Regions from separate parts of the Simplicispira sedimenti genome, predicted to be linked through region 1. Evidence: predicted binding sites of a transcription regulator. Region 1 holds the regulator's gene; each other region holds the start of a gene.
The links. The regulator sigma-54, encoded in region 1, starts transcription at its own class of promoters, with help from an activator protein. The targets are predictions, from matches to a motif close to TGGCANGNAANCTGCTTT.
Positions count from the first base shown of each region.

Region 2: the regulator sigma-54 is predicted to act here: its motif matches at 4,379-4,396, upstream of MJ602_RS05660 (formate/nitrite transporter family protein).
Region 3: the regulator sigma-54 is predicted to act here: its motif matches at 4,539-4,556, upstream of MJ602_RS05615 (CmpA/NrtA family ABC transporter substrate-binding protein).
Region 4: the regulator sigma-54 is predicted to act here: its motif matches at 5,044-5,061, upstream of MJ602_RS00530 (pilin).

Region 1 covers NZ_JAKVIJ010000006.1:212,920-220,751, forward strand. Annotated here, with positions in the region: gene hypB (hydrogenase nickel incorporation protein HypB) at 1-202, opposite strand, end outside; gene MJ602_RS08940 (hydrogenase maturation nickel metallochaperone HypA/HybF) at 217-558, opposite strand; gene MJ602_RS08945 (HupE/UreJ family protein) at 641-1,246, opposite strand; gene MJ602_RS08950 (RNA polymerase factor sigma-54) at 1,338-2,903, opposite strand; gene lptB (LPS export ABC transporter ATP-binding protein) at 2,903-3,670, opposite strand; gene lptA (lipopolysaccharide transport periplasmic protein LptA) at 3,682-4,305, opposite strand; gene MJ602_RS08965 (thiol:disulfide interchange protein DsbA/DsbL) at 4,527-5,174, opposite strand; gene MJ602_RS08970 (SPOR domain-containing protein) at 5,229-5,861, opposite strand; gene argS (arginine--tRNA ligase) at 5,876-7,573, opposite strand; gene MJ602_RS08980 (PsiF family protein) at 7,688-7,832, shown strand, end outside.
Region 2 covers NZ_JAKVIJ010000004.1:11,288-19,119, forward strand. Annotated here, with positions in the region: gene nirB (nitrite reductase large subunit NirB) at 1-954, shown strand, start outside; gene nirD (nitrite reductase small subunit NirD) at 1,036-1,419, shown strand; gene MJ602_RS05655 (nitrate reductase) at 1,416-4,211, shown strand; gene MJ602_RS05660 (formate/nitrite transporter family protein) at 4,475-5,287, shown strand; gene MJ602_RS05665 (bifunctional protein-serine/threonine kinase/phosphatase) at 5,464-7,212, shown strand; gene ybiB (DNA-binding protein YbiB) at 7,292-7,832, shown strand, end outside.
Region 3 covers NZ_JAKVIJ010000004.1:247-8,078, reverse strand. Annotated here, with positions in the region: gene MJ602_RS05635 (DUF4148 domain-containing protein) at 9-305, opposite strand; gene MJ602_RS05630 (CBS domain-containing protein) at 654-1,097, shown strand; gene MJ602_RS05625 (ABC transporter ATP-binding protein) at 1,326-2,138, opposite strand; gene ntrB (nitrate ABC transporter permease) at 2,135-3,079, opposite strand; gene MJ602_RS05615 (CmpA/NrtA family ABC transporter substrate-binding protein) at 3,127-4,371, opposite strand; gene MJ602_RS05610 (hypothetical protein) at 4,941-5,264, opposite strand; gene MJ602_RS05605 (hypothetical protein) at 5,334-5,960, opposite strand; gene MJ602_RS05600 (hypothetical protein) at 6,039-6,875, opposite strand; gene MJ602_RS05595 (DUF4917 family protein) at 6,936-7,832, opposite strand, start outside.
Region 4 covers NZ_JAKVIJ010000001.1:114,328-122,159, forward strand. Annotated here, with positions in the region: gene MJ602_RS00520 (fused MFS/spermidine synthase) at 566-3,589, opposite strand; gene MJ602_RS00525 (hypothetical protein) at 3,650-4,411, opposite strand; gene MJ602_RS00530 (pilin) at 4,465-4,998, opposite strand; gene MJ602_RS00540 (MBL fold metallo-hydrolase) at 5,149-5,943, opposite strand; gene MJ602_RS00545 (CHASE2 domain-containing protein) at 5,959-7,832, opposite strand, start outside.

The DNA of each region.
Region 1 (7,832 bases):
AATGCGCGCGGTTGTGCTGCGCCACTTGGTTGTTGGCGCCCAGCACGTCCTGTTCGATGCGCAGCGTGCGCGATTCGCTCAGCCCCGGCACCGACACCCGCGCCGCGCCGGCGCCAAAGTGCAGATCGCCCGTGCGGGCATCCACCTGCGCACCGGCGGCCGCGGGTACCTCTGGGTTGTTGCATCCACACACGACACACATGTTCGGCTTCCTTTCTATGCCACCTGCATCTCCAGCACGCGCAATGCGTCCCCACCCTGGGGGGCGAGCCCGTAGCCGCCGCAGGCGGGGCAGGCATCGCCGCGCTGCACGATCTCCACCGCGGCACCGCAGCCCGGGCACCAGGCACGGCCGGGCGGCTCGTCGATGAGGACTTGCGCCCCTTCGAGCAGGGTTCCCGGGGCGATGGCGTCCAGCGCAAAGCGCAACGCCGGCACTTCCACCCCAGCGAGCCGGCCCACTTCCAGGCGCAATTGCAGCACGCGCGCAAAGGCCTCGCGCGCCGCCGCGTCTTCCACCACCTGCAGGATGCCACCGGCCAGGCTCAGCTCATGCACGGACCTGCTCCCCGCATTGCGCACCGCCCAGGCCCGGCCGCCTGTGCGCCGTACCCGGGGCATGTGCAGGGACGTACATGGCTCAAGCGCGCGCCAGCAGCATGGCCAGGCCGGCGCCGCCGATTCCCATTCCGGCCACGCGCAGCCATGCTGCATGCATGCGCTGCAGCGCCAGGCCCAGCCCCAGGCCGCCGAGGTGCAGCAGCGCCGTCGTCAGGGTGAAGCCCGCGCCGTAAGCCAGCCAGGGGGTGGCAGGGTCCCACTCCAGCCCATGGGCCATGCCATGCAGCAGCGCGGCGGCAGCGACCAGGCCCATGCACCAGGCGCGGGGAAGCACCGCGCGGCCCAGCAGCAGCACGCCCAGCGCGGCGACGCTCGCGGCGATGGCGGCCTCCAGCCCGCCAGCGGGCCCCCTGGCCCCCCAGCCCGCCGCCAGCGCGCCCAGCAGCATGGTGGAGACGAAGAGGGCGGGCGCCTGCCAGCGGCGCCGCGCGGGAGCCGCGGCGGACCACAGCCCCACGGCCAGCATCGCCAGCAAATGGTCGGCGCCCAGCACCGGATGGACCAGGCCGCTGAACCACGTGGCGGCCTGGGCAGGCCCCGGGCCCCCATGGGCGTGGGCGGACCCCGCGACCATGCAGAGCCCCCACATCGGCAAAACCATGGCACCAAGGCAGTCGCGTCGCATGTCCATCTCCTGGCCGAGGCCATCGGGGGGCGGGAAACACCCCGGCGTTGTTTCAGCGCCCGCGCCGGCCGGCGGGGCACAGAGCCGAAGATTACAACGCCTTGCGCAGCGTGGCGACCGGAATGCGCAGCGCCTCGCGGTATTTGGCGACGGTGCGGCGCGCGCACTCGATGCCCTGCTCCTTGAGCATGTCGGCCAGTTGGCTGTCGGACAGGGGCTTGGCGGGGCTTTCGGCGGCGATGAACTGCTTGATGAGTGCGCGCACCGCCGTGCTGGAGGCGTTGCCGCCCGTGTCGGTGCCCAGGCCCGAGCCGAAGAAATATTTCAGTTCGAACGTGCCCTGCGGCGTGGCCATGTACTTGGCCGTGGTCACGCGCGAGATGGTCGATTCGTGCAGGCCCAGCTCATCGGCAATGTCGCGCAGTACCAGCGGGCGCATGGCCAGCTCGCCATGCACGAAGAAGTTCTTCTGCCGCTCGACGATGGCGCGCGAAACGCGCAGGATGGTGTCAAAGCGCTGCTGGATGTTCTTGATGAACCAGCGCGCCTCCTGCAAGCGCTGTTGCAGCGCCTGGTGGCCTTCGCCCCCGCGGTGGCCGCGCAAGGCGCCCGCGTACACGTCGTGCACGCGCAGCTTGGGCATGACCTCGGGGTTGAGCTGCACCACAAAGTTCTGCCCACTGCGACCGCTGCGCGTGACAAGCACGTCGGGCACCACGGCGTTGCGCTCCACATCGGCAAAGCGCCGGCCTGGGCGCGGCTCCAGCCGGGTGATCAGCGCCATCGCGGCACGGGTGCGTTCCTCGCTGCAGCCGCACAGCTGCACCAGGCGGCGCACGTCGCGCCGCGCCAGCAGGTCCAGCGACTGGCCGCAGATGCACAGGGCCGCCTGCACGGTCTCGGCGTCGGCCGCGCCCTCCTGCAACAGCGCGCGCAGTTGCAGGCCCAGGCATTCGGCCAGGTTGCGCGCGCCCACGCCGGTGGGCTCCAGGCTTTGCAACAGACGCAGCGCCACCGTGAAGTGGTGCACCAGTTCATCCAGTTGCTCCGGGTCGTCCGTGCCCGCCAGCCCCTGGGCCAGGGTCTCGATCGGGTCTTCAAGGTAGCCGTCTTCGGTCAGCGATTCGATGAGAAAGCGCAGCGCCGCCCTGTCCACGTCGGACAGGCGCAGCGCCAGGGCCTGGCGGTGCAGATGCTCGGTGAGGGATTCCTGGGTGTGCACCCATTCCGTGGCGTCGGTGTCCTCATCGGCAGCAGCGCCTTGCTGGCGCGCTGGGGCGTCACCGCCCCATTCGCTGTCGTCGGGAGCGATCTCGGTGGTGCCGTCGCCCTCCCAGCCGGGTTCTTCACCCAGGACGGAAGTTTCGGCATCATTTTGGCCCTCTGCGCTTGCTGTATCTGCGCCAGCAGCTCCTGAAATAATAGCAGCATCGGCGGTGGCATCGTCCCGTTGCGCAGGCATGTCGGCCTGACTCAGGCCAAAGGCCTCGCGCTCGGCCTCGTCGCTGGAACGTTCCAGGAATGGGTTCTCGTCGAGCATCTGCTCGATCTCTTGCGACAGCTCCTGGGTGGACAGTTGCAGCAGCCGGATGGACTGCTGCAATTGCGGCGTCAGCGCCAGGTGCTGCGATACGCGGAGCGAGAGCCCTGGCTTCATCACATCCTGAAGTGTTCGCCAAGGTACACGCGGCGCACCTCGGCGTTGTCCACGATCTCGGACGGTGTGCCCTGGGCCAGCACATGCCCGTCGCTGATGATGAAGGCGTGGTCACAAATGCCCAGCGTCTCGCGCACGTTGTGGTCGGTGATGAGCACACCGATGCCGCGCTCCTTGAGAAAGCCGATGATGCGCTGGATCTCGATCACCGCGATCGGGTCGATGCCGGCAAAGGGCTCGTCCAACAGAATGAAACGCGGCTGCGTGGCCAGGGCGCGTGCGATCTCCACGCGGCGCCGCTCTCCGCCCGACAGGGCCATGGCGGGCGATTCGCGCAGGTGGTCCACGCGCAGCTCCTGCAGCAGCGCCGTGAGGCGTTCCTCGATCACCGCATTGCTGAGTGGTTGGCCCTGGGCGTCGCGCTGGAGCTCCAGAACGGCGCGCACGTTCTCTTGCACGCTGAGCTTGCGAAAGATCGACGCCTCCTGCGGCAGGTACGACAGCCCCAGGCGCGAGCGCCGGTGGATGGGCATGTGTGCAACCGACTGGCCGTCGATGCGGATGTCGCCGGCGTCGCTGCGCACCAGGCCGACGATCATGTAGAACGAGGTGGTCTTGCCCGCACCGTTGGGGCCGAGCAGACCGACGACCTCGCCCTTTTGCACGGTGAGCGAGACATCCTTGACCACCTTGCGGCTGCCATAGGCCTTGGCCAGGTGCAGCACTTCCAGCCGGCTGTTCGCCGCTGCGGGTTCGTTGTGCTCCATGCCGCCCCCGTTCACCGCGTGCCGCCCAGCGTGCTGCTGGGCCGCAGGGCCGGGCTGGCGCTGGCAGGTTCCTGCACCGGGGCCGACGCGGCCCCGGCAGGTGGCTCCTTGGGCGAGAGCACGGCACGCACACGCCCGCCCGGTGCCGGGCCGTCGCCTGCCGCGTTGGGCGCGGCCTTCTGGCCATCGACGGTGAACACGTCGGTCAGGTTGTTATAGACGATGACGGCGCCCGTGATCTCATCGCTGACCGCCGTGCCGCGCAGGCGACGCAGTTCGGCGCGGCGCACGAAACGCACTGCGTCGTTGCGGCCGTCGTATTCGATGACTTCGCCCTCGCCCTCGATGTACTCCTCGGGAGCGCCCGGCGCCACGTCACGCCGCTGGCGGAAAAAGGCGCGCTGCCCGGGCTCGGCGCTGACGGTACCGAACTGGAAGCCCTGGGCGTCCTGGCGCACTTCCAGGCGCGCACCACGCAGCACGATGCTACCCTTGGTCATGACCACCCGGCCGGTGAACACGCTGGTTTGCTTGAGGTCGTCGTGGCGCAGCGCATCGGCCTCGATGTTCATGGGCTTGTTGCGATCGGCCTTTTCGGCCAGGGCAGGCACGGAGCCGCCCAGGGCGGCAGCCATCAGCAGGGCTGCGGCCCATGCACGCCGGGCCCGTACCGTGGTCGTACGGCCGGGGCGGGTCAAAAAACGAATGTCCATGCGGCTTTCCTGTCAGACATGCCGCGCAGGGGCATGCAAATATTGTGCAGGGCACGAATCTTGCAAGCATTGTAGCCCCGGCCCGTGGGGCCGGGACGCAGAACCCACGGAATCCGGCGCTGGAAACCGGGGGGGGTAGCGCGTCAGCCCTTGCGGGACACGGCGACCAGGTGGTCCACCACCTGCAGCACCGCATTCAGGCTGCCTGCCATGGTGCCGTCGGTATAGAACCGACCCGCCACGCCCATGGACGGCGTGCCTTCGACCCCGTAGGCCTCCTGCAATTGCGCGGCCCGCTGTGCCTGGCTGGCGACGTTGAAGGAAGCGTACATTTCCTTGAACTTGGCCATGTCGATGCCGGGCTGCTTGGCCATCCAGGCCATGATGGCATCTTCCTTGGAGAGATTGATTTTCTCGACGTGAATGGCACGGAACACGCGCGGATGGATCTCTGCCACCTTGCCCATGCCCTGCAGCGCATAGAAGAGCTTTTGCTGCGGTACAAAGCTGGCATTGAATGCCACGGGCACACGGCGCGCGACCACGCCCTTGGCCTCGGCACCCTTGGCCCAGGACTCGAACACCGGCTCAAAGGTGTTGCAGTGGCCGCAGTTGTACCAGAAGAACTCGATCACCTCGACCTTGCCTGCGGGCGCGTCGGTGGCCACGGGCTTGCCCAGGCGGGTGTAGTCCTTGCCTTCCTTCGGCTGGGCCTGGGCCCACACGGGCAAGGCCAGGCTGGAAGCGGCCAGTGCCGATGCGGCAGAAAGGGTGAAGCTGCGTCGTTTCATATCCATGGTTCTCCAATGACAGGTGGGGGTGGGAGCAAGGGGGCAGGCAAAAGTTCAGCGCTGCACCCGCACCAGGGCCGACTCGACCCCCGCGCCCGCCAGTTTTTCCTTGAGCTGATCGGCATCGTCGCGCTTGGCAAACGGCCCGATGCGCACGCGGTACACATTGCGGCCATTCTGCTCGCGTTCACTCACACGCGCCTCCCAGCCCAGCATGGCCAGCTTGGCGCGCTGTGCATCGGCGTCCTGCTGGTTGCGGAAAGCACCTGCCTGCACGTAGTAATCAAAGGGGTCCACCTGCCCGGCGGCAGCCGCGCGGGCGCTGGCCAGATCCCCCAGCGGATCGGCACCGGGCTTGCCCTCGGCCTTGCTGGCGGCGGGCTTGGCGGCAGAAGCGGCAGCCTGCCGCGCATCGGGCGCCGCCCCCACGGCACCGGAGGCCGCAGCCGAAGCGGGCGGCGCGGTCACCTTGGCAGGCGTCTTGCCGGCCAGGGGGGCGTTGACGTTCCAGTCGCGGTTCTTGCGCGCCTCGGCCTCGTCGTTGTCGCCGTTGCGCACCGCGCCCTTGTTCATGAAGGGCACGGGCACCTTGGTCACGTACACGGCCACCGCCAGGGCAGCGCCCAGGCCCACGATCAGGCCGACGATGAAGCCGACAATGGTTCCGCCCCGGTGTTGGGATTTCATAAGTCAGTTACCACTCACATTCTGCGGGGGGCCGATACGCCCAGCACCGCCAGTCCATTGTGCAATACCTGCGCGGTGGCTGCGATGAGCGCCAGGCGCGCGCGCTTGACGGTTTCGTCGTCCACCAGGATGCGCTCGGCGTCGTAGTAGCTGTGGTAGCTGGCCGCCAGGTCACGCAGGTAGAAAGTCACGTCGTGCGGCGCCTCGCCCTCGGTGGCGGCCGTGAGCATGGCCGGGTACTTGGCCAGTTGCAGCATCAGCGCCTGGGCCTGCGGGCCGTCGAGCGCCGACAGGTCCGCGTCCTGCAGACCGGCCACGTCGCCTCCCCAGGCCGTGAGCACCGAGCAGATGCGCGCATGCGCGTACTGCACGTAGTACACCGGGTTGTCGTTGTTCTGCTGCACCGCCAGATCGACGTCGAAGGTGTATTCGGTGTCGGGCTTGCGCGAGAGCAGAAAGAAGCGCACCGCATCCTTGCTGGTCCATTCGATCAAATCACGCAGCGTGACGTAGCTGCCCGCACGCTTGCTGATCTTGACCTCTTCGCCGCCCTTGACCACCCGCACCATGGTGTGCAGTACGTAGTCCGGGTAGCCCTGCGGAATGCCCACGTTGGCTGCCTGCAGGCCGGCGCGCACGCGCGCGATGGTGCCGTGGTGGTCCGTGCCCTGGATGTTGACGACCTTGGAATAGCCGCGTTCCCACTTGGTGATGTGGTAGGCCACGTCGGGCACGAAGTAGGTGTAGGTGCCGTCGCCCTTGCGCATGACGCGGTCCTTGTCGTCACCGTAGTCCGTGCTCTTGAGCCACAGCGCGCCGTCCTGCTCGTAGGTATGGCCGCCCGCGATGAGCTTGTTGACCGTGGCCTCTACACGGCCGCTGGTGTAGAGGCTGGATTCGAGGTAGTACTCGTCGAAGTGCAGATTGAAGGCCTGCAGGTCCTTGTCCTGCTCGTTGCGCAGGTAGGCCACGGCAAACTGACGGATGTTGTCGTAGTCCTCCACATCGCCGTTGGCCGTGAATTCGCGGTCGTCGGCCTTCACGGTGGCCTTGGCCTTGAAGGCCTCGGCGATGTCGGCGATGTAGTCGCCGTTGTAGAAGTTCTTGGCCAGCGGGTTGTCGCTGTCGGTGGGCCAGCAGTCGTCGCCGGGCTTGAAGCCCTTGGCGCGCAGTTGCGTGCTCTTGGTGAGGGTGTCGATCTGCACGCCTGCGTCGTTGTAATAGAACTCGCGGTGCACGCTCCAGCCCTGCGTGGCGAACAGGTTGCTGATGGCGTCGCCAATGGCGGCCTGGCGGCCATGGCCGACGTGCAGCGGGCCCGTGGGGTTGGCGGAGACGAATTCCACCAGCACGCGCTCACCGCGCGCAGGCTGGCAGCCGTAACCATCGCCTGCGGCCAGCACCTCACGCACCACCTCCTGCTTGGCAGCAGGCTTGAGGCGGATGTTCAGGAACCCAGGGCCGGCGATCTCGATGGCGTCCACCCAGCGCTGGTAGGCGGGTGTGGCCTCCAGCGCGGCCTTGAGCTGCTCGCCCAGGGCACGGGGGTTGAGCTTGAGCGGCTTGGCCAGTTGCATGGCCGCAGTGCAGGCAAAGTCGCCATGCGCGGCGACCTTGGGCGACTCGAACGCCGCCTTGGCGCCTGCGCCGGGGGAAAGTTGTTCCAGCTCGGCCGCCAGGGCGGCGAGCAATTCGGTCTTGACGGAAAGCATCGCGGGATTTTACGGGGCCGTGGCGCCCAGCCCACGCCCGCCTCGCCATGCGTTGTGCGCAGGGCGCTTGTGTGTTGGAATTTCGCCAGCCCTTTTCACCACCCTGGAGAACCCATGAAGCAGCTTGTTACGTTCAGTGCACTGGCCCTTTCCCTGGCCCTGGGCAGCGCCCACGCCGCCGAAGAGAAGGCCCCCACCAAGCAACAGACCAAGATGGCCACCTGCAATGCAGACGCCAAAACCAAAGACCTCAAGGGCG
Region 2 (7,832 bases), on a different contig from region 1:
GGCCACCAGGCCGTGCGCGACGCGATCCGCACCAACAAGCTGCTGTCCAAGGAGGAAGTGTTCGCCTTCATGGAGTGGAAGACACCCAACGGCTGCCCCACCTGCCGCCCGGCCGTCAACTACTACCTCATCAGCACCTGGCCCAAGGAGGCGCTGGACGACCCGCAAAGCCGCGCCATCAACGAGCGCAGCCACGCCAACATCCAGAAAGACGGCACCTACAGCGTGGTGCCGCGCATGTGGGCGGGCGAGACCACGGCCGACGAACTGCGCCGCATTGCCGACGTGGTGGACAAGTACAAGATCCCGGCCGTCAAGGTCACGGGCGGCCAGCGCATCGACCTGCTGGGCGTGAAGAAGGAAGACCTGCAGGGCGTGTGGAACGACATCGGCATGCCCTGCGGCCACGCCTACGGCAAGAGCCTGCGCACCGTGAAGACCTGCGTGGGCAGCGAATGGTGCCGCTTTGGCACGCAGGACAGCACCCAGATGGGCCGCGACCTGGAGCGCGCGCTGTGGCGCATGTACGCACCGCACAAGGTCAAGCTCGCCGTCAGCGGCTGCCCACGCAACTGCGCCGAAAGCGGCATCAAGGACGTGGGCGTGATCGGCGTGGACTCGGGCTGGGAAATCTACGTGGCCGGCAACGGCGGCATCAAGACCGAGGTGGCGCACTTCTTCACCAAGGTGAAGACCGCCGAAGAGGTGCTGGAAGTCAGCGGCGCCTTCCTGCAGCTCTACCGCGAAGAGGGCTGGTACCTGGAGCGCACGGTGCACTACATCGCCCGCGTGGGCCTGGACTACGCCAAGAAAAAGGTGCTCGAAGACCACGCCAACCGCAAGGCCCTGTGGGCGCGGCTGCAGGCGGCACTGGAGGGCGAGCCCGACCCCTGGTTCGAAGGCGAAAAGGCGCGGGTCGATGCACGCCAGTTCATCCCCATTGCCGTGGCCTGAAGCCACCGCCCTCCATTTTTTAAGCAAAAAGTGGCCCCAGCCCTTTATTGACAAGCGCAAACAGCTACAAAAGGTATAGCAATGACACAGTGGAAATACATCTGCAAGCTCGAAGACATCCCCGTGCTGGGCGCCCGCCGCGTCACGCGCGCGCAGGGTCTGGAGGTGGCCGTGTTCCGCACCGCCACGGACGAGGTGTTTGCCCTGCTGGACCGCTGCCCACACAAGGGCGGCCCGCTGAGCCAGGGCATCGTGTTTGGCAAGAGTGTGGCCTGCCCGCTGCACAACTGGACCATCGGCCTGTGCGACGGCCAGGCCGCTGCGCCCGACGAGGGCTGCACGCCCAGCTTCCAGGTCAAGCTGGAAGACGGCGCCGTGTACCTGGACGCCGACGAGCTGGCCCACCGCGCCCTGACCGAAACCCGCCCGCTGGCCGGGCCCGCCTTGCGCGCTGCAGTGGCATGACGCAGGCCGCCACCACCCGCTCCACCTGCCCCTACTGCGGCGTGGGCTGCGGCGTACTCATCGACAGCGAGGGCGGCCGCATCACCCGCGTGCGCGGCGACCCGGAGCACCCCGCCAACTTCGGGCGGCTGTGCTCCAAGGGCTCGACCCTGCACCTCACGGCCCGCCCCGAAGTGCAGGACCAGGTGCGCCTGCTGCAACCCCTGCAGCGCGCACAGCGCGGTGGCGCGGCGCTGCCGCTGGCCTGGGACCAGGCGCTGGACACCCTGGGCCAGCGCATCGCCGCCACCGTGCAGCAGCATGGCGCCGATGCCGTGGGCCTGTACGTCTCGGGCCAACTGCTCACCGAGGACTACTACGTCTTCAACAAGTTCGCCAAAGGGCTGCTGGGCACCAACCAGATCGACACCAACTCACGCCTGTGCATGAGCAGCGCCGTGGCGGGCTACAAGGCCACGCTGGGCGCCGACGCGCCCCCGGCCTGCTACGAAGACCTGGCCCACGCGGCCACGCTGTTCATCACCGGCGCCAACCCGGCCTGGGCGCACCCCATCGTGTTCCGGCGCATCGAAGACGCCAAGCGCGCCAACCCGCGGTTGCGCATCATCGTGTGCGACCCGCGCCGCACCGATACCGCCGAGCTGGCCGACCTGCACCTGGCGCTGCAACCGGGCTCGGACGTGTGGCTGTACCACGGCATGCTGCGCTGCATGCTGGAGCAAGGCTGGGTGGACCAGGCCTTCATCGCCGCGCACACCCAGGGCTGGGACGCCCTGGCCGCCCAGGTGCAGCACGCCACACCCGCCGCCGTGCAGCAGCACTGCGGCATTGCCCCGGCCGAGCTACTGCAGGCCGCACGCTGGTTTGCGGGCGTGGACGCAGGCCCTGCCGGCCGCAACCCCACGCTCAGCCTGTATTGCCAGGGCCTGAACCAGTCGGTGCGCGGCACCGACAACAACACCGCCCTCATCCACCTGCACCTGGCCTGCGGCCAGATCGGCAAGCCTGGCGCGGGGCCGTTCTCGCTCACCGGCCAGCCCAACGCCATGGGCGGGCGCGAGGTGGGCGCACTGGCCAACCAACTCAGCGCCCACCGCAACCTGGCCGACCCGCAGCACCGCGCCGAAGTGGCCGCCCTGTGGGGCGTGCCCGAGGTGCCCGCCACGCCCGGCAAGGCGGCGGTGGAGCTGTTCGAGGCCGCTGCCGACGGCCAGATCAAGCTGCTGTGGATTGCCTGCACCAACCCAGCGCACAGCCTGCCCGACCAAACCCTGGTGCGCCGCGCCCTGCAGCGTGCTGAGTTCGTGGTGCTGCAGGACGCCTATGCCACCACGGCCACCGCACGCTATGCCGACCTGTTGCTGCCCGCCGCCACCTGGGGCGAAAAAGAAGGTACCGTGACCAACAGCGAGCGCCGCATCAGCCGCGTGCGCGCTGCGGTGGCGGCGCCCGGCCAGGCCTGGGCGGACTGGCGCATCGTCACCGAAGTGGCGCGGCGCGTGCAGCCCCTGCTGCCCACGCGCGCCCACCTGCCCAGCCTGTTCCCCTACGACGGCCCCGAGGCCATCTGGAACGAGCACCGCGAAAGCACGCGCGGGCGCGACCTGGACATCACCGGCCTGAGCTGGACACAACTGGAAGCCGCCCCGCAGCAATGGCCCTACCCCCAGGGCCAGGCCCAGGGCAGCGCGCGCCTGTACACCGACGGCCGCTTTGCCACGCCCGATGGCCGCGCCCGCTTTGTGCTGCCCCAGCCCGGCACCGTGGCCGAGCCCACCGATGCACGCTACCCCTTTGCGTTGATCACCGGCCGCCTGCGCGACCAATGGCACGGCATGAGCCGCAGCGGCACCGTGGAAAGCCTGTGGGCCCACGCGAGCGAGCCCGTGGCGCAAATGGCCCGCGAAGACATGGACCGGCTGGGCCTGGCGCCCGGCGAGCTGGCCTACCTCACCAGCCGCCGGGGCACCGTGCTGGCGCCGGTGCAGCCGGGCGAAGGCCTGCGCAGCGGCCAGGTGTTCATGGCCATGCACTGGGGCGACGAGGTGCTGGGCGGCGCCAGCAGCACCGGCAAGCGCCTGGCGGGCGTGAACGCACTGACCACAGCGGCGCGCTGCCCGCAGTCGCTCCAGCCCGAGCTCAAGCACGCGGCCATCAAGGTGCTCAAGGCCGAACTGCCCTGGGGCGTGTGGGCCCAGGCCTGGCTGCCGCTGGCCCAGGTGCACCTGGCACGCCAGACGCTGGAGGGCCTGATGGCCGCCTTCCCGTTTGCCAGTTGCACCCTGTTTGGCCGCCCCGAAACCGGCGTAGGCCTGCAACTGCGCGCCGCCGCGCACCAGGCGGTGGAGACGGCGCTGCTCGAGCGCATCGCCCAGATCCTGGGCGTGCACGCCCCCGGTGCACTGCACTACCAGGATGCACGCCGTGGCCAGTGGCGCCGCGCACTGCTCCAGGGCGAAGGCAGTACACAGTTGCTGCAAGGCATGGTGCTGGCAGGCGACGTGCGCGCCCAGGCCTGGATCGCGCCGCTGCTGCAAGAGCGCCAGAACGCCCAGCCCCTGCGCCGCGCCCTGCTGCAACCCGGTGCCCAGCCCCCCGTGCAGGTGGCCAGCCGCGGCGCCACCGTGTGCTCTTGCGTGGGTGTGGCGGAGAACACCATCACCGACACACTGCAACGCTGCACCGGCGATGCGGCCCAGCGCCTGCAGCAGCTCAAGGACGGGTTGGGCTGCGGCACGCAGTGCGGCTCCTGCGTGCCGCAACTGCAGCGCATGGTGCAGGCCAGCCTCTAGCCGCCTGTTCAAAGCCCACCGCGCGCTGCGTGCACCCGTCGCTGGCGCACCAGCATGGCGCACCCAGGGCGCCGCGTGCACGCTCGGGGCCACAGGGTGCTGCATGGTGGTGCGCGCGGCGTACAGCACGGTGGCTGCATGCAGGCCCCACGCCCGGCGCACCGGCTTGGCACGCAGTTTGCTGAACAGAGTGCAAGCCGTGGAGGGACAGCCCCGCTGCCACCACGCACCACAAAACCGCATCGCAACCTGGAGCACACACCATGGCCTACCTCATCCCCGCCGAATTCGTCACCAAGATGGTGGACGCCGGCGAATCCAAGATCTACATGTCCACGCGCGATACGCTGATCCGTGCCTACATGGCCGGCGCCATCCTGTCACTGGCGGCGGTGTTTGCCGTCACCGCCACGGTGATGACAGGCTCGGCATTGGTCGGCGCCATCCTGTTCCCGGTGGGCTTTTGCATGCTCTACCTGCTGGGGTTCGACCTGCTGACGGGCGTGTTTGTGCTGACCCCGCTGGCCTGGCTGGACAAGCGCCCCGGCGTCACCGTCCAAGGCATCCTGCGCAATTGGGGGCTGGTGTTTCTGGGCAACTTTCTGGGGGCACTCACGGTGGCCTTCATGATGGCGTTCATCTTCACCTACGGCTTCTCGGTGCCACCCAACGAGATCGGGCAGAAGATCGGCCACATCGGCGAAGCGCGCACCCTGGGCTATGCGCAGTACGGCCTCATGGGCTGGATCACCATCTTCATCCGCGGCATGCTGTGCAACTGGATGGTGTCCACGGGCGTGGTCGGCGCCATGATCTCCACCACCGTGAGCGGCAAGGTCATCGCGATGTGGATGCCCATCATGGTGTTCTTTGCCATGACTTTCGAACATTCAGTGGTCAACATGTTCCTGTTCCCCTCGGGCCTGATGATGGGCGGCAACTTCTCCATCATGGATTACTTCCTCTGGAACGAAATCCCCGTGGTGCTGGGCAACCTGGTGGGCGGCCTGGCGTTCACCGGCCTCACGCTGTACGCCACCCACGTGCGCACGGCACCCAAGCGCAACCTGGCATGAAGTGAAACACCCCCCTGAGTCGCCTTCGGCGCCTTCCCCCCTCTCTCGAATCGCTGCGCGATTCGGGAGGGGGGACGCTCCCGGCGCGGCGGGGCGGCCCTTGCGCGGGAGCCCTCGTTTGGGGCGCGCCGGTTTCATGCGCTGCGGGTGATGCGTTCGCGGAATGGATAACTGATATGCCAACGTCAACCCTGCTGCAGGTGCGTGTCGGCCAGCATTCCGATGCGGGGCGCAAAAGCGTCAACCAGGACTTTCACGGCGCATGCCTGCCCGACGGGCCGCAGCGCCAGAGCAAGGGCGTGGCCGTGGCGCTGGCCGACGGCATTGGCAGCAGCGATGTCAGCGACGTGGCCGCGGCCGCCGCCGTGCATGCGCTGCTGGTGGACTACTACTGCACCTCGGACGCCTGGAGCGTCAAGCGCTCGGCCCAGTGCGTGATCGCAGCCACCAACTCGTGGCTGCATGCGCAAACGCGGCGCAGCCCCTACCGCTTTGACCAGGACCGGGGCTACGTCTGCACGCTGAGCGCGCTCATCGTGAAGGGGGCCACGGCGCACCTGTTCCATGTGGGCGATACGCGCATCCACCGCGTGCAAGGCCGCACGCTGGAGCAGCTCACCGAAGACCACCGCGTGTGCATGACCGACGGGCGCAGCTACCTGGGCCGCGCGCTGGGCGTGCAGCCCCAGACCGAGATCGATTACCGCAGTCTGCCGGTGGACGCGGGCGACATGTTTGTGCTGAGCACCGACGGCGTGCACGAGCACATGCTGCCCGGTGCCATCGTGCAGGCCATTGCCACGCATGCCCCCGACCTGGACGCCGCTGCACGCAGCATCGTGCAGCAGGCCCTGGAGAACGGCAGCCCGGACAACTGCACGGTACAGATCGTCGCCATCGACCGCGTGGCCCCGGCCGACGCCAGCGAGATGCAGCACCAGCGCGCCCAGCTGCGCCTGCCGCCGGTGCTGTCGGCACGCCAGCAGTTCGAGGGCTACGAGATCGTGCGCGAGCTGCACGCCAGCCACCGCAGCCACGTGTACCTGGCCACCGAGCCAGGCAGCGGCCGCCAGGTGGTCATCAAGACCCCGTCCATCGACCGGCAGGAAGACCAGGCCTTTCTCGACCGCTTTGTGCTGGAGGAATGGATTGCGCGGCGCATCGATAGCCCCCATGTGCTGCGCCCGGCCGACGGTGCGCAGCCCCGCACGCGCGAGCACCTGTTCGTGGCCATGGAGCATGTGAGCGGCCAGACCCTGGCGCAGTGGATGACCGACCATCCCCGCCCCAGCCTGGTGGAGGTGCGAGACATCGTGGGCCAGGTGGCGCGCGGGCTGCAGGCCTTTCACCGGCGCGAGATGCTGCACCTGGACCTGCGCCCCGAGAACGTGCTGATCGACGCCCAGGGCACGGTCAAGATCATCGACTTTGGCGCCGTGCAGGTGGCCGGACTGACCGAGGCCCAACCCGCTGGGGAGAGCCCGCCGGTGCTGGGCCATCTGCACTACACCGCCCCCGAATGCCTGCTGGGCGAAGCCCCCACGCCCAGCGCCGACCTGTATGCCCTGGGCGTGCTCACCTACCAGATGCTGACCGGCCGCCTGCCCTACGGCAGCCAGGGCGCCGCTGTGCGCACGCCCGCCGACCTGCGCCGCCTGCAGTACCGCAGCGCGCTGGACGAGCACCGCCCCATTCCCGCATGGATGGACGCCGTGCTCGAACGTGCCGTGCACCCCCAGCCGCACAAACGCCAGCAGGCGCTCACCGAATTCGTGCACGACCTGCATCACCCAGGTGCAGCCTACCTGCGCCAACACCGCCTGCCGCTGACCGAGCGCCACCCGCTGGTGTTCTGGCGCGCTCTTTCGCTGCTACTGGGGTTGGCGGTGGTGCTGCTCCTGGGCGTGGTGCACAGCCTGCGCTGACAAGGCCCAGTGCCTGCAGGGGGCGGCGCTTTCACAGCACAATCGGCACCCTTGCTGTTTTCATTCCAGACCACGCACCATGGCCATCAGCCACTACCTCAAAGACATCGGACGCGGCAAAGAGGGCGCACGCTCCCTGGACCGCACCCAGGCCGCCGACCTGCTGGGCCAGGTGCTGGACGGCACGGCCAGCGACCTGGAGGTGGGCGCCTTCTGCATTGCCATGCGCGTCAAGGGCGAAACGCCCGAAGAAATGGCGGGCTTTCTGGACGCCATCCACCAGCGGCTGCCACGCCTGGCTGCACCCGAGCGCCCCCTGGTGGTGCTGCCCAGCTACAACGGCGCCCGTAAGCTGCCACTGCTGACCCCGCTGCTGGCGCTGCTGTTGGCGCGCCAGGGACTGTGCGTGCTGGTGCATGGCAGCGCCACCGAGGAGCGGCGCGCCAGCAGTGCCGACGTGTTGGCCCACCTGGGCATGGCGCCGCAGCAGGTCTTGCGAACCCCCGCCCCCGGCAGCGTGGCCTATGCGCCCACGGCGCTGCTGCTGCCCGGCCTGGAACGCCTGCTGCAGGTGCGCCGCGTGCTGGGCCTGCGCAACAGCGCACACAGCCTGGTCAAGC
Region 3 (7,832 bases), on a different contig from region 1:
GCAAGCGCTTAGCTGCGCTCGCCCGTGGCAATGCCGTGGGCACGCATGGCGATGGCACCGTTGGCGCGCACTGCAGGGCGCTCCAGAACGCTGGGGGTCTTGGCGTAGCGGTCGGCGGGAGGGCCGTCGTTGAAGCTGGGCAGAGCCTTGCGGCCTTCGGCGCGCACTTCGGCGACGCTGCGCACCGATTGCACCTTGGATTCGAAGTCGGTGCCGTACAGGTCGCCGTTGAGTTCAGCGGCCTGGGCGCCCAGGGTAGCGAAAGCGGACAGGGCTGCGATGGTGAGGATGCGTGCGGTTTGCATGATGGTTTCCTTGATCAAAAGTGACTCCAAAGGTGCTCCGGCAAAGGCCATCGGGTGATTGCTGGAGCTCTGTCGCTGAGTTGCGCGGTAGCGTTGGGCTCATCGATGGGGTGAACTGTACGCCTGCAAAGACCACAAAAAAACTGCCCAGTCGTTAATTGACTATTCCGGTTTTAAGAATAATCGTCGGGTCGGCAGCGTGTTGTCTCTCGAAGATCCCTGCCGTTGTCATGCAGGCGCTACAGGCCCGCCATGTGCGCTGCACCTCGGGCTGCCACGGCTTGCAATCCGCTGCGGCTTGGGCTGAAATGAATGCCTGAACCATCACCCTTGAAGGGGCTACCGAGTATGACCACCGTTGCAGAAATTCTCAAATCCAAATCACACGCTGCGGTGTACAGCGTGGCACCCCAAGACAGCGTGTTCCAGGCCTTGCGCACCATGGCCGAGAAGGAGGTAGGGGCGCTGCTCGTGCTCGATGGCGGCACGATCGCAGGCATCTTCACCGAGCGCGACTACGCCCGAAAGCTGGCCCTGCGCGGGCGTACCTCCATGGACACGCCGGTGCGCGACGTGATGACCGCCTCTGTGCTCTGCGTGCGCCCCAACCAGACCAGCGAGCAGTGCATGCAGATCATGACCGGCAAGCGCCTGCGCCACCTGCCCGTGGTGGAAGAGGACGGCAGGCTGCTGGGCATGATCTCCATCGGTGACCTGGTCAAGGACATCATCTCCGAGCAGAAATTCATCATCGAGCAGCTGGAGCACTACATCACCGGTAGGGGGAGGTAGGGCAGGGCACAACCCCCTGAGCGGCTGCGCCGCTTCCCCCTTCTCTCGAATTGCTGCGCAATTCGGGAAGGGGGACGCCACCAGCGCCTGGACTCGGAGCACTGGCGGCCCTTGCGCGGCGGCTGCTGGCGTGGGCCGCGCCAGGCTCATTGGCCGTGAGCATTGTTTCGCGCCGAAGATGCAAAAGGCCCTGGCTGCACGCAGCCAGGGCCTTTGTGCGAGTCCCGGTCACGCCGCCTTTTCGACGTGCCCCTGGCGCGTGTACAGGAAGTCGATCACCGCCTTGCGGTAGTTCACATAGCGTGCGTCCTCGGCCAGTTCCACGCGCGAGCGCGGGCGGGGCAAATCCACGTGCAGCACTTCGCCGATGGTCGCGGCCGGGCCGTTGGTCATCATCACGATCTTGTCGGACAGCAGCACGGCCTCGTCCACGTCGTGCGTCACCATCACCACCGTGCTCTGCGTGCGCACCACGATCTCCAGCAGCTCGTCCTGCAGCTTGGCGCGCGTCAGCGCGTCGAGCGCGCCGAAGGGCTCGTCCATCAGCAGCACCTGCGGCTCCATCGACAGCGCCCGGGCAATGCCCACGCGCTGCTTCATGCCGCCCGAGATTTCGCCGGGGCGCTTCTGGCCCGCGTGCGTCAGGCCCACCAGGGCCAGGGCGGCGTCGGTGCGCGCCTTGAGCTGCGCCTTGCCCTCGCGGGCGCCGAACACGCGCTCCACGGCCAGGTAGATGTTGTCGAAGCAGGTGAGCCAGGGTAGCAGCGAGTGGTTCTGGAACACCACGGCGCGCTCCGGCCCGGGGCCCTTGATCTCCTTGTTGGCGCACAGCAGCGCGCCGTTGGTGGGCGTGGTGAGCCCGGCGATCAGGTTCAGCAGCGTGGACTTGCCGCAGCCCGAGTGCCCGATGAGGGCCACGAACTCGCCCTTGGCGATGGTCAGGTTGATCTCGCGCAGCGCCGGGAACAGGCCCTTGGCGGTGCGGAAGGTCTGCTCCACGCCCTGGACTTCGATGAACTTGGTGGACAGCGATGCGTTCATGATTTCACTTCCTCGAATGTGAAGGCGGTTGCCAGCTTGACCAGGGCCGCTTCGAGCAGCAGCCCGACGATGCCGATCACGAAGATGGCGATGATGATGTTCTTGACGTTGAGGTTGTTCCACTCGTCCCACACCCAGAAGCCAATGCCCACGCCGCCCGTCAGCATCTCGGCCGCAACGATCACCAGCCACGCCGTGCCCACGGCCAGGCGCACGCCGGTCAGCATGTAGGGCAGCACCGAGGGGAACAGGATCTTGGTGAGCACCTTCCACTCGCTCAGGTTGAGCACGCGGGCCACGTTCAGGTAGTCCTGCGGCACGCGCTGCACGCCCACGGCGGTGTTGATGATCATGGGCCAGATGGAGCAGATGAAGATGGTCCAGATGGCGGCAGGGTTCGCGCCCTTGAACACCAGCAACCCGATGGGCAGCCACGCCAGCGGCGATACCGGCCGCAGCAGGCTGATGAGCGGGTTGAACATGCGCGACAGAAACGCAAAGCGCCCGATGGCAAACCCCGCCGGAATGCCCACCAGCGCCGCCAGCCCAAAGCCCACGGCCACGCGCTCCAGCGAGGCCAGCACGTTCCAGCCCACGCCCTGGTCGTTGGGGCCGTTGCGGTAGAACGGGTTGCTGAACACCTCCACTGCCTGCAACCAGGTCTCGTAGGGCGTGGGAATGCTGCGGCCCGTGCTGGCCGACACCAGCGCCCACAGCCCCACCAGCAGCCCCAGGCCCAGCACGGGCGGCAGCACCTTCTGCCAAAAGGCGCGCGAAAGCGCACCAGCGTCGCGCTGGGCCAGGGCGGGTGCTGCGGGTGGATTTAAGGTTTTTTGGGCTTTAGCGCCCGTAGATAGGGCGCTAGTAGCTATGCTTTTAGTAGCATCGGATGCTTTGGCTGGCGTGGGTTCCAGCGGTGCATGAAAAACGGCGCTGACCATGGTGATCTCCGGTGGGTCGAAAGTGGTAGATGGCGAAAGCCGTGGTTTCAGGCCTTGATCTTGAAACCGTCGGCGTACTTGGCGGGGTCCTTGCCGTCCCACACCACGCCGTCGATCAGCTTGCTGGTGCGCAGCACGTCCTTGGGCACGCTGATCTTCATGGCGCTGGCGACCGACTTGTACAGGTCCACCTGGTTCACCTGCTTGGCCACGGCCAAGTAATCCGGGTGGCTCTTGAGCAGGCCCCAGCGCTTGTGCTGGGTGAGGAACCACATGCCGTCCGACAGGTAGGGGAAGTTCACCGCACCATCGTTGAAGAACTTCATGTGGTTCGGGTCGTCCCAGGTCTTGCCCAGGCCGTTCTGGTAACGGCCCAGGATGCGCTGGTTGATCGCATCCACGCTGGTGTTCACGTAGGCCTTGCCAGCCACCGTCTCGGCCATCTTGGTCTTGTTCGACAGGCTCGCGTCGATCCAGCGGCTCGCCTCCAGCACCGCCATCATCACGGCGCGCGTGGTGTTGGGGTACTTTTTCACAAACTCGGCCGAGGTGCCCAGCACCTTCTCGGGATGGTCTTGCCAGATGTCCTGCGTGGTGTTGGCCGTGATGCCGATGCCATCCATGATGGCGCGGTGGTTCCAGGGCTCGCCCACGCAGAAGCCATCCATGTTGCCCACGCGCATGTTGGCCACCATCTGCGGTGGCGGCACGGTGATCAGCTTGGCGCCCGACAACGGGTTGATGCCCGCCGCCGCCAGCCAGTAGTGCATCCACATCGCGTGCGTGCCCGTGGGGAAGGTGCCCGCGAAGGTGTATTCGCGCTTCTCCTTGGCCATCAGCGCCGCGAGCGAGGGGCCGTCCACGGCACCCTTGTCGGCCAGGGCCTTGGAGAGCGTGATCGCCTGGCCGTTGTGGTTGAGGGACATGAGCACCGCCATGTCCTTCTTGGGGCCCGCCGTGCCCAGGTGCACGCCGTACACCAGGCCATATAGCACATGGGCAAAGTCCAGCTCGCCATTCACCAGCTTGTCGCGCACACCGGCCCACGATGCCTCCTTGGTGGGGATGATGGTCACGCCGTACTTCTTGTCGAAGCCCAGCACCGAGGCCATCACCACGCTGGCGCAGTCGGTCAGCGGAATGAAGCCGATCTTCACCTCCTTCTTCTCGGGCGCGTCCGAGCCCTGGGCGTGCACAAGCGCGCGCAGCGCGGGGCTCACGCCCACGGCGCCCACGGTGGCGGCCTGCAACACGGTGCGGCGGTTGAGGCTGGTTTTCAGAACATCGGTCATGGGGCTCCCCTTGCATCGTGAAAAACAAAAAAAGGCGTCCTCACGCTGCGCACGCCAGCCAGGGGCCGCATGCGCAGGGTGGGGACGCCTTTGTCCGGTAACAGGCGGCAGCCACCCGCCGTTGGGTGGCGCCGCCGTGGTGACCCTGTGGGGGGTCTGCCAGCATCAATGCAAAGCGCGTGCCAGGTTTTGAAAGCTGCAGTTTGCTATCAAATTGAGAGCTGCAGGCGCAATTTAGAAGAGCGCCAGAGGCCGATTCGGCTTAAAGCGATGCAGGATGGAGTGCACCGGTGTTGTGCGGTGCACCAAGGCGGCGCGGAGGTGTGGTGCGCGAGGTGGGTAGGCGCTGGCACCCTCTGTGGGGTACCAACGTGGCCGCAAGGACCAAGGACTGGTTTGCAGGGATTGCAGCCAGTCATCCTCTGGCGCTGCGTGACTGGTCTCGGCCAGGAGCGGCCTGTGGCGGCAGATGAAAGCAGACTTTCAACGAATAAGGTAAGCCGCCCGCCTTTAGCGGGTCGGCTTAAGCGCCGGGTTAGCCCCAACGTTGGCTACTTCATGATGCAGTTTTAATTGCATTTTTCTCGGTATTTCTCAAGTACGCGGTCTTTTGAAAGCATGTAATCATCCACATAAATTCGACCTTCTCGATCTTGCCGTGGATAATAAACATCCTTGAATCCATATGATCCGATGTCACCTACGATGACATCACCCTTAGATGGATCGTATCCGCCGTACCATTCAAGGAGATAAAAGCCACGAGGGCCATCTGCTATGAAATAGCTACGACAGCCAGATTGATACAGAACAACTACAGCCTTTTCAGCGAGTGCATTCAAAGACAAGAGTCCAAGCAACGCACCAAAAATAACATATCGAATTCGGAACACGCGGACTCCTCTTTTTGCTAACGTCTGAATTAAGCCGCGCCGCGTAGCGGCGTCGGCTTGAGTGAACGGTTATGCCATAGGCGGATCACGACCGACATTTCCTTCATACTTTTCCAAAACCCCAGATAGCCTTCGAAACTCAGAATCCTTTTTCTCTTGGCTCCAAACTTCGTCATCTTCTATTGAGTAGATGCGCTGATGGAACAGGTGGATCATCGCGTCGGCTGGCTCCAGGCTCGTCACGAAGTGAACCCAGTGGCCCGGTTGATCTTCATATTCATTGCTGTAGTCGCCATCTAGAAATGGGAGCGCAATGCCTTGGAACAGGTTCCTTAGCATCTTGGCTGCGGCCAGTAGATCGGTACTACTGTCAATTGAGTTTGCAGCAACCTCGGCTAGCCCAGCAGCAACAGCGATTTTACCGACAATTGCCTCATCGGAGTTCCAGTAAATGTGCGAAGTGTATGTGCAGTGGAGAAATTCGTCATCTTTCAAAAGCCGCTTTCGAATCTCCTCATCAATGCACTTCACATTGTCGGGTTTTAAAACTGTTGATATACGATGAGAGCAAGGCCAGAGTTCGTAGGCGCGCTGAAATAGAGAATTTTGATCAACTTTCCGACCGAATCTGTAAGCGCGAATAATCTCTGCGACAAATTCTGCTCTTTCTAGGAATGAAGGATACGTGCTTGTCATGTGTGTGCTCGGTGCGGCCTCAAGGTATAACGCATAAAGTAAGCCGGCCGTCGCAGGCGGATCGGCTTGACTGCTGGGTTATGCCTCGGCCTTGAATGGCATACCTGAAGCATTGCATAGCTTCTCCAAGTTTTCCGCAAAATATCCGAGTGGTTGAATCCCTGCTGTTGATTCGTAACTCTCGTTCCCAAATTCCCGCCATGTCTCGATTTTGTTGTGCGCTACAGCGAACAACATGACGCCAAAGGTTGTAGGTGTAACGTTAAGGAATGGCATGGTTTTGTCGCCAATCGTATGGCTGTTGTACTCGAACTGAGAGAGGAGACCGAGCCGATGTAGAACGGTTAAATCACGGTCATACGGAAGCCGCCTTTGGCTCAATTCCAGTCCATTCATGAAGATATGCCAAGCTTGGACATCTGCGCTTTTCGCAACGTTTATCGACTTGCCACTTTGATTAAGTAGCCCTTGCCAAGCCTTGTATATGACATAGTGCAGTTCAAGTTGTCGCGCTGACATCGCTTTGATGGTATCGACGTAGTGAACGACTCCATCATCTTTTCCGTCTTCGCTGCGCGCAGCAGCGAGCATGCCACCAAAGTATTCAGCGCAGACTTCGTCTTCAGTGATTGCGCCATTCCAAAGTACATCGCGGGCTGCACGGATGTTTACCTTTTTTCCGTCGTCCGGGTTATCCACCTTCTTTGAAGCTATCTCGACAATCTTGTCTCGCCCCTTTACGTAGAGTTTGTTAATGTCGTCGCCCATGGTTGCAAGGGCTGTACCAAATAGTTTTGTTCCGATGTAGCCACCAACGGCAATAGCTGAAGTAACGACAATCTCTTCCCCGGCCATTAATTTATCTCCCGAAATATGAGCTTGTGGAATATCGGCCAATGGCGCGATTAGAGGCATAACGTTCGATTTCAGCGGCTGCCGAAGGCAGTCCGCTGCAATGACGGGTTGGACGGCTGTTCACGGTTCCCAAATGTTTGCGGTCTTCGCGTCGAAGAGGTGCAATTTCGGATGGAACTTGCCTTTAATTGATTCCATGTGCGCTGCATCCGCCTCGGAATACACGCCAACATATATGCTCCAAAGTTTTGGTGGCTGTTTTGAACCGAATTTGGCCGCCTTGTTGATCGCCTCGATGATGTGCTCATCGTAGGGGCCGAAATTGAAGCCGAATGTCACGAGTGATCCGTCGGCGGCACATAGCCTGTCGTAGCACGTCGAAAGATAGCGGTTGTGGCGAATGTGCTCCAACTTTTCGTCACCGTTCCCTGCAGTCACGAAGATCGGATAGTTTCCGGACTCGAGCCGTTCGCCAATGTTTTCAAGAAGGTAGGTGCCTTGGTCGTATTGCTCTTTGATTACCTCATGACCCGAATCAAAGAGATGTAGCGCTCCATGCAGGTAGTGAATGTTCTGATCAGCTTGATTTGGCCCCCAAAGAAGGTCAGACCATTCCTGCTCCTCACCTCTACTTGCTTCGACTGGATTCAATAGTTCTCGTCCAAAGCCGTCTATTGGGTTGACTACCCCTTGGCGCATAAGAACCCAGTAGAGCAGGAGGTCGTAGTTTGTTGAATAGATGTGCCCTCCGCTGGCCAAGAACAGACTGAGAAACTTGGCGCACGCTGCTGCCCTTTCTTCTGGCATTTTGTAGACATGCTCGGGATGCAACTCTTTAACGGATTTGAGTAGGCCATCCTTGAGGTGTTGGCTGGCCGCTTTGATCTGTTCCTGAAGCGCTGCTTCAGCACCAAATGCTTTCAGTAAAGCGATCGTGGTGTCGAGCTGGCGCATAACCAGCTCGAAATTTTTCGTCTTGATGGCGCCAAAAAGCTTGTTGATGAGATCGTCGTTTTG
Region 4 (7,832 bases), on a different contig from region 1:
TCACTATCCACTCCACGCCACAAGCTCATTTGCAAACCCGGACCTCCCTCGCCTGGGAGGCCGGGTTGCGCATCACGCACAAATACCATGGCAGCGAGGCTTTTTCCATGGCTGCCGCGTCCGAGACTCGTATGATCGCGGCACCCAACGTAGCCATGGCTCTGCGCAACCACCTGCGCTGCGGTCCGTGCAGCGCGCCCATCTCCGGCACAAAATGCAAGGCAAGGCGTTTTCTCCCCTCGGCGTTATGGTAGCCACCTGTCTCGCGAGCGGCCGCGGACAAAGCCGCAGCAAAAGCGCGTTTGTCCTGGTGCTGGAAGCACTCTTACTCGCCACCAACGCCTTTGATTGGGCGTGGCGGGATCGTCGCGTACCGCAAACTGCCCACGCTGCGCGAATACGCACTCATCGGTCCCGGATGCTGGAGCCTGAACCCGTTCCGTTGTGAGGGTAACCGCAACCGCTGGGTGCGGCGCCCTATCAATGCCGGAGTTTCTTTGACGCCTTATTCCGCAAAATTGCGTTTTATTGCCTATCAAATGACTCCATTTAGCGCTTCATTTGATTACTCGAATGCCATTGCATTTAATAACCATCTTTGGCGCTGATAGCCACCGGTAGATTTTACTTTGGTGCCATATTGATCTTCCATGGCGGCCACATCTCCCCATTTTTCTTGCTGAGCTAACGCCAGTGACATGGCGGAATAAGCCACAGGCGCAAATTCTTCGTCTAACACAGCGTTGTGAGGGCGATTGTCAAGCCATTCTCTAGCGGTGGCTTCCATTTTTCTAGTGTCTCTCGATGCCATGGCTTCGAGCAATTTGAGAGTTCTTTTTATCTCATCTGGCATGGAAGCGCAATCAATCCATTGGGGGGCGATCCAAACGCCTTTCATGTGCTCCGGGGTCAGAAATGCCATCGTGAGATCAACGACTTCTCTCATGCGACTTGCCAAAACATAAATCTGTTGCTTAGTCCAAGGCTTTCCACAATAAGGTACCGCACTCTTGAGTAACAGACCTGGTGCGGTAGATCGGCCTGGTTGCAAACCTGCTACTTGATGGTTTTCTTCCTCTCCACGAAGAATGGCGCCAATGGCGCGCGCGCGTTTCGTTACTAGTTCTGCAGGAAAGTGATTTAAATTTGATGGCTCAAGCTTTGAGTGCATCGCGGCTCTTACCCCCAGCATTTCCAGCATGAGTGTAGGCTGATGTGGAAGTTCGAGTAAATGGTCGGCGTTTTGGTGTTTGAAACGTGTGCGGGGAGCATTTAGGCCGAGCACTGGGTAGAAATCTGAATTGGTACGCAACTGATCATACAAACGTGAAAAGCCGCGCAACATTCTTGCATCTGCCACCCTTCTGAAGGAGATTTGGTCAGAGGATGCGATATTCAGGGCTTGAAGTTCCGTGAGTAAGTATCCGCCGTCCTGGATTTTTGAAAAATCAACAGGAGGCACTTTCCCTTTGGGTGTTGCAATTATCAATAGATCTGACCCGTTGGATAGCCAAGCTTGATAGTCTGAAAATGAGCTGGTTAAGCCCCGCAATATAGAGCCAACCAGAGATTCGTTGATTTCATACAATTGCACCCATTGAACAAATACGCCATTGTCACTCAGGTGGCGTGGAATGAATTTGTAAAATTCCTCCGAAAAAAGCGCTCCTACTCCGCTGATCCATGGATTGGACGGTTCGGAAATGATGATATCGTACTTCGTTTTCTGCCCCGAAAAAAATGCTTTCGCATCATCAATGACAATCGTGGAGCGCGGATCGGAGTATGCGCGTTCAACTCTTTTGCCGAAGAGCTTAGCACCATCTACCATTACTTTTTCTATTTCAATGGTGTCCACTTTTTGGATGCGTGTATCGCCAAGTAAGGTATGTGATGTCAATCCAGAACCAAAGCCGATCACGCCTACATTTTTCGGTTGGTCGACGATAGCAAGTGGCAATGCAGCCGCCATAACCATTGTGGGCTCGTCATGCGGTGGAATGCCGTGATCTGACATCAGTACTGCAGCATCCACCTTGCCATTGGTTGCTATCCGAAGCGTTTTTGCATCACGGTTTGCGATGACAGCAACACTTGCGGTTTTTCCATCGCGATAGAAAACGATATTATCCTCATTGGTGAGCTGAGAGTTGCCTGATCGAAATACGCCAGAAGCTAATCGCATGGCATCAAATGGCACACGCAAGCCGATGACAAGGAAGAATACGGAAAGAGCGGCGGCGAGTCCGAAACCCCTGAGAGAGCGCCTATCACTCACAAAAGCTCGCAAAAACAAGAGGCCGACAGCAATGTCCACAAGTGCAGCAATGCACAAAGTGAGTTTCAATCCAACGATGGGAATTAGCAGATGAATCGCGATGAACACACCTGCTATTGACCCAATCGTGTTTGCCGCATAAACCTTGCCAATGGCGCCCTCGCCGGCGCCATCGCGCAGCAACGCCACGGTGAAAAGGGGCAGCGTCGTCCCAGCAAAGAACGCGGCGGGCAGCATGATAGCTATAGCAATCACTGCTGTTCCTATGTTGAACAGCGCGTAACCTTCATCTGTTCTTGCCAGCGACTGGATCAACCAGCCGACCCATTCAAATGAGTTGCCGTAAACTATCAGCGAAATCAAAGCAGCAGAACCCATGAAAACTTGCATCCACCCAACAAGTTTCAATGGTTGATCGACGGTATCAGCTCTTTTGCGGACCCACAATCCTCCGAATGCGATACCGCCGATAAAGGATGCAAGCATTAATTCAAATGCATGCATGGTACTGCCGACTGCCATGCTCAGCATTCGTATCCATACGATTTCGTAGGCAAAAGAGGCAGCGCCCGATATAGCGGTTCCCCACAGAACGGATCGGATCAGTCTACTTTTCCTGCCGTTCTGATCTGCTTTGCTTATCAAGGAGGCGTTGCTGACAGGGGCTTTTGTTTGATCCTTGCCCGCAAGAAGCCATGCCAATATGGCAACCAGAAAGTTAAAAGCAGATGCAAAAATCATCGCTCCTGGCAGTCCAACCCAGGGAACCAAAGCAAATACCGCAATCAGTGCGCCCGCAGCGGCGCCGATGCTATTTGTAAAATAAAGGCCGCCTAATAATCCGCCTGCGCCTTCTGGGAATTTTCTGATTAATCCCGCGCTCATCAAGGGGAAGGTCATTCCGAGCAAAACGGTTTGTGGCAAGATGAGCGCAGCCGCAACAGACCATCGCAATAAATCGATGCTCAACGAAGATCCCAGCAATGGAATAATCACGTCATAACTAAATGCGGCAATAGTATTAAAAATCCAATGAAAAACCAGACCAAATACACCGATCACCAGCTCGATGGCGGCGTAGACTTTGATCAAGTTACGCCATTGCAAGCCCATGCGCGCCACGCTCACAGCGCCCAGAGCCATTCCGCCCATGAATATCGCGAGCACCAGAGCCTGCGCATAGGCGGCATGCCCCAAAAATAATCCGAGATAGTGCGTCCAAATCGATTGATAAATCAATCCGGCAAACCCAGACAAGACAAATACGAATAGCAGTGACAAACGTATTGTGTTCTTTTGTAAAATAATCAATTTGGCTCCTTGTTTGGCGGGTGATGATGGGGCTGCTATTGGTCTCGTTTTGATGTGCTATTATTTATATTGTTTAAAGCCATCTATTGGTGCATATTCGCGGGCATGGCCTGAATTGTCCAGGAAAACGATCCATTCCTTGTTTTTTGTGCTGGTGAATGGAATGAATTTTATTTGATCTGCTAACATGTCCGCCGTCAGTGGGCTGTTGATTTTTTTCATGAAAAATTTCTCAAAATCTTCTGGGCGCAGGTCGGTTGCCGGTTTGGCGGCGTCCAGCGCCTGTTTGGAGGCAGAGGCATAATCTGTCCATAATTCTTCGCGCTGGCTCGGCTCGATGCCTTGCAAGGATTGAAAAATCAATTCAGTGGAAGAGAGTTTTGGATTTTGAAAGTCAACGGCGACCAGCAAGGGACCGCGCAGTGAGCCCTGTATTGCGCAATGATCGTTTCCTTTGGATGAGCGCCATACCACTTCGTTGGCTTGCAAGACGACAAACCTGTCGCGCTCAAATACTATGGCAACGGGCCGTCCGTTGATTAAGACAAAAAATCCTAATAAAAACGCTGCAATTTGGATGGCAATGATCAACGTCCAATCAATGGCCAATGCTTTTTTTGTTTTATTTGTTTTTATTAGAAGGATGGGTAGTGCTACGGCAAGGAAAAATTGGATGCCTAAAATCGTGCATAGCGTGCGTCCCATTTCAAGGACGTGAAGCGTGGGATACGGGTACCATACGCCAAAAATCAAAGGAGCGGCGAAGGCCAGCATAACGGCATTCACCATCCAATTGGAAAGAATGGACCAGTGGCGCGACATCGGCGGTTAAAAAAAAGGAGTGCCGGGCACTCCTTTTCGTGAGGTAGGAAAAATTATCGGCAAATAGCAGGAGCGTACTTCGCTTCCAGTGTACCCGCTGTTGCCTTCATGCTTGCTTTCGTGGCAGAAACTTGGGTATCCGAAGCGCAAGCCCAGTCGATCGCTCCGCTCACCCCTGCCGTCAATGCGGCCTTCAGCTGTGTTGGCGCAGCAGCAGTATCGCGTACAAACGGGTTAATATTCACGGTATTTTTTGCGGCAGCCACACCGACTGCGGCAGCACGGTAGGTCACCGTGATTTCACCCGTATCACTGATTTGCACTTTTTCAACAAACTTAGAATTTGCACCAGTATTGCCTGCTTGTGCATTCCAAGTGGTCACCACGTTCGCCAGATCATCGACAGACGTAGCATCACTGCCCAGCATGCTTTTTGCACTTTCGGCAAGGCCCAAGCCTTCAGAAACTCGAGTGCGGACTGTGTAGTCCTGGTAAGCAGGCAGCGCAATGGCAGCCAAGATACCAATGATCGCCACAACGATCATCAATTCGATCAGGGTAAAACCCTTTTGCATAAAACGCTTCATAAATCACTCCTTGGAGAGTTGAAAAAGTCGATTGACGCACTATAACAAGCACGTTGCATGCCAACCCAGCCCAACAAGGCGTCCACTGCTTGCTGACACCAACCACCGCGCGTCCAGTAACACCAGTGACATTCCTGTCACTCAAAGATGTCAAACCTGGAACACATCCCCCGCCTGCAGCCACCGAATGTCATGCGGCGCCGCAAAACCATGGGGAATGCTGGCATCGAAACGACGGATCTCTTGCATGATGAGATCCGTCTCCAAGGGCTTGGTGTGGGTGATGTAGATGGGGCAACGTTGACCAGGCGCCAGTTGCGCCAGTTCCTCGGCCAAGGCGTGGGGAGCCAGGTGCTGGGCCAGTCGCGCGAGGGAACCTTCGCGGTTGCTGAAGGCGGTTTCTATGACCAGTGCGGCCAGCGGTAACCGGTTCACACGTTGCCAGAATTCCGGGCAGCTGCCGCCGGTGTCACCGCTGAACACCCACCACCCTGTATCACCCCGCACTGCGTAACCCACGGCCGGCACGGTATGGCGCGCCGGCAGAACCTCTATGTCGATGCCTGTCACTTGAAGGCCTTGCCCCACCTGCAAGGGCAGGTAGCGCACAAAGGGACGGGTCTGGCTGGGGATGCGGCTGAAGTCGGGCCAGATGACGTCATTGAAGATGTGCTGCTGCAGCGCGGCAATGGTGTCGGGCAACGCATGCAGGCGCAGCGGCTCGGCACGGCGCGAGGCCACCGCATCCAGCATCATGGGGAGCGCGGCGATATGGTCCAGGTGCGAATGGGTAAGGAAGACGTCGTCCACCGCCTGCATTTCATCCAGGGTGAGGTCGCCCACACCCGTACCTGCGTCGATGAGGATGCGCCCGTCAATCAGGAAAGAGGTGGTGCGGCAGTCCCGCGCGATGGCGCCAGAACAACCGAGCACGCGCACTTGCATGGTGGTGTGGCCTTGTTATTTGGTGTCGAAATGGGTTGCCCCATCCCAATCTGGATCGTAGGGTAGCACTCTACGCTCTTGCAGACGCTGCGCATAAAAGTGCAGCAGCTTGTCCCCTGCGGGGTTGGATTGGATGCTGGGCCAGAGTTCATCGCACAAGGACCAGTTCTGCGCCCGGAATGCGGCCAGCCAGCGGTGCCAGGATTCCATGGCCTGGAGGTTTTCACCCGCCACCCGCCCCGCCACACCCAGTGGGTAGTAGATGGCGACGGCCTGCTCCTTGCCTTTGACACGGACGCGGTCCAGCTCGAGCCAGACAAAACCCGGCGCCTGCGCGCGCGTGCTTTCGCTGGCAACGATCTCGACTCCATAGGCCTTGCACAGCCCTTCCAGGCGGGAACCGAGGTTGACCGCATCGCCGATGACGGTGTAGCTGCGGCGCACGTCGGAGCCCATGTCGCCCACGCACATGGGGCCGGTGTTGAGTCCTACCCCAACGCCGATGACGGGCAGGCCTTGCGCCTGGTGTTCGGTATTGACCGCGTGCACAGCCTGCACCATGTCCAGTGCCGCCTGCACCGCCAGGTGTGCATGGTCGGGAGCGGTCACGGGTGCGCCCCAGAAGGCCATGACGCAGTCGCCCATGTATTTGTCGATGGTTCCGCGCTGCTGGCGGATGACATGGGTGAGTCTGCTGAACAAGGTGTTGAGCAAGGCCTGCAACTGCACCGGCTCCATGCGCTCGGACAGGGTGGTGAAACCGCGAATGTCGCAGAACATCACCGTCAGCTCACGCATGGCCGCTTGCATGCTGTAGCGCTCGGGCTCGCGCACCATTTCATCCACCAGCTCGGGCGGCACGTAGGTACCAAACAAATGGGCCAGTCCGCGCTTGGTGCGGCTTTCCACAAAATAGCCGTAGCTCATGTTCAGGGCAAAGGCCAGCAGCACCATCACCAAGACGGTGGCCAAGGGAAACACCAGGCTGTGGGACAGAAACAGCCACAGATTCAAACCAACCAAGGCCGCAAACACCGAGATACTCAGTGCCAATGCGAGGCCAGCCCCCAGCCACGGCAACAGCAGTCCCAGCAACAAGCCGGCGATGGCAATCTGCGCCAGGTCAAAGCCCAGAGCGTAATCCGGCTGCACTGGGCCCTGCCCATCCAGAAAGCGGGCGACGAGGTTGGCGTGTGCCTCCACGCCCGGATAGGCGCCCCCCACAGGCGTAGCGCGCAAATCCTGCAGCCCCGGCGCCGTGGAGCCCACCAACACCACCTTGTCCCGCAATTGCGCGGCCGGGAGCTTGCCCCGCAGCACGTCAGATGCAGAGACATAGCTGAACGAGCCGCCCTGCTGTCCCCCGGGCCCTCGGTAGGGCACCAGCACTGCCAACCGATCGTCGGTGGGGATGAGTTGGCTGCGCCCATCCTGGTGCAGTTCGATGCCCTGAACGGCAGCCCATTCCTGCGTGCCGCCCGCCGCAAAGCTGGGCCGCACCTCCGGCAAGCCCAGCAGGGTACGAAACACGGCCAACGCCAGGGATTCGTAGTACTGCCCCTGGTACTGCGCCAGCAGTGGCAATGAACGCACCACGCCATCATCGTCGGACATGGCATTGAAAAAACCCGCCACGGGCGCCGCCTGGGCCAGCGAGGGGATGTTGCTGCCATGCCCGTTCCAGGCCGTGGCGCGCAATGCCTGGCCCATCAATTGCTGGCGGGTCACCACAGGCTGGGGGAGCTGGCCACGCGCGCCACCGTCGCGGTCGCTGGTGAAGTAGTACCCCAGCACCACGCTCTGCCCTCGCAGCACTTCAGCGAAGCGTTGGTCAAAGTCGAGTTTCGGGGCCAGCTTCTGCAGGGCCTGCCCATAGCCGGGCATGTCGC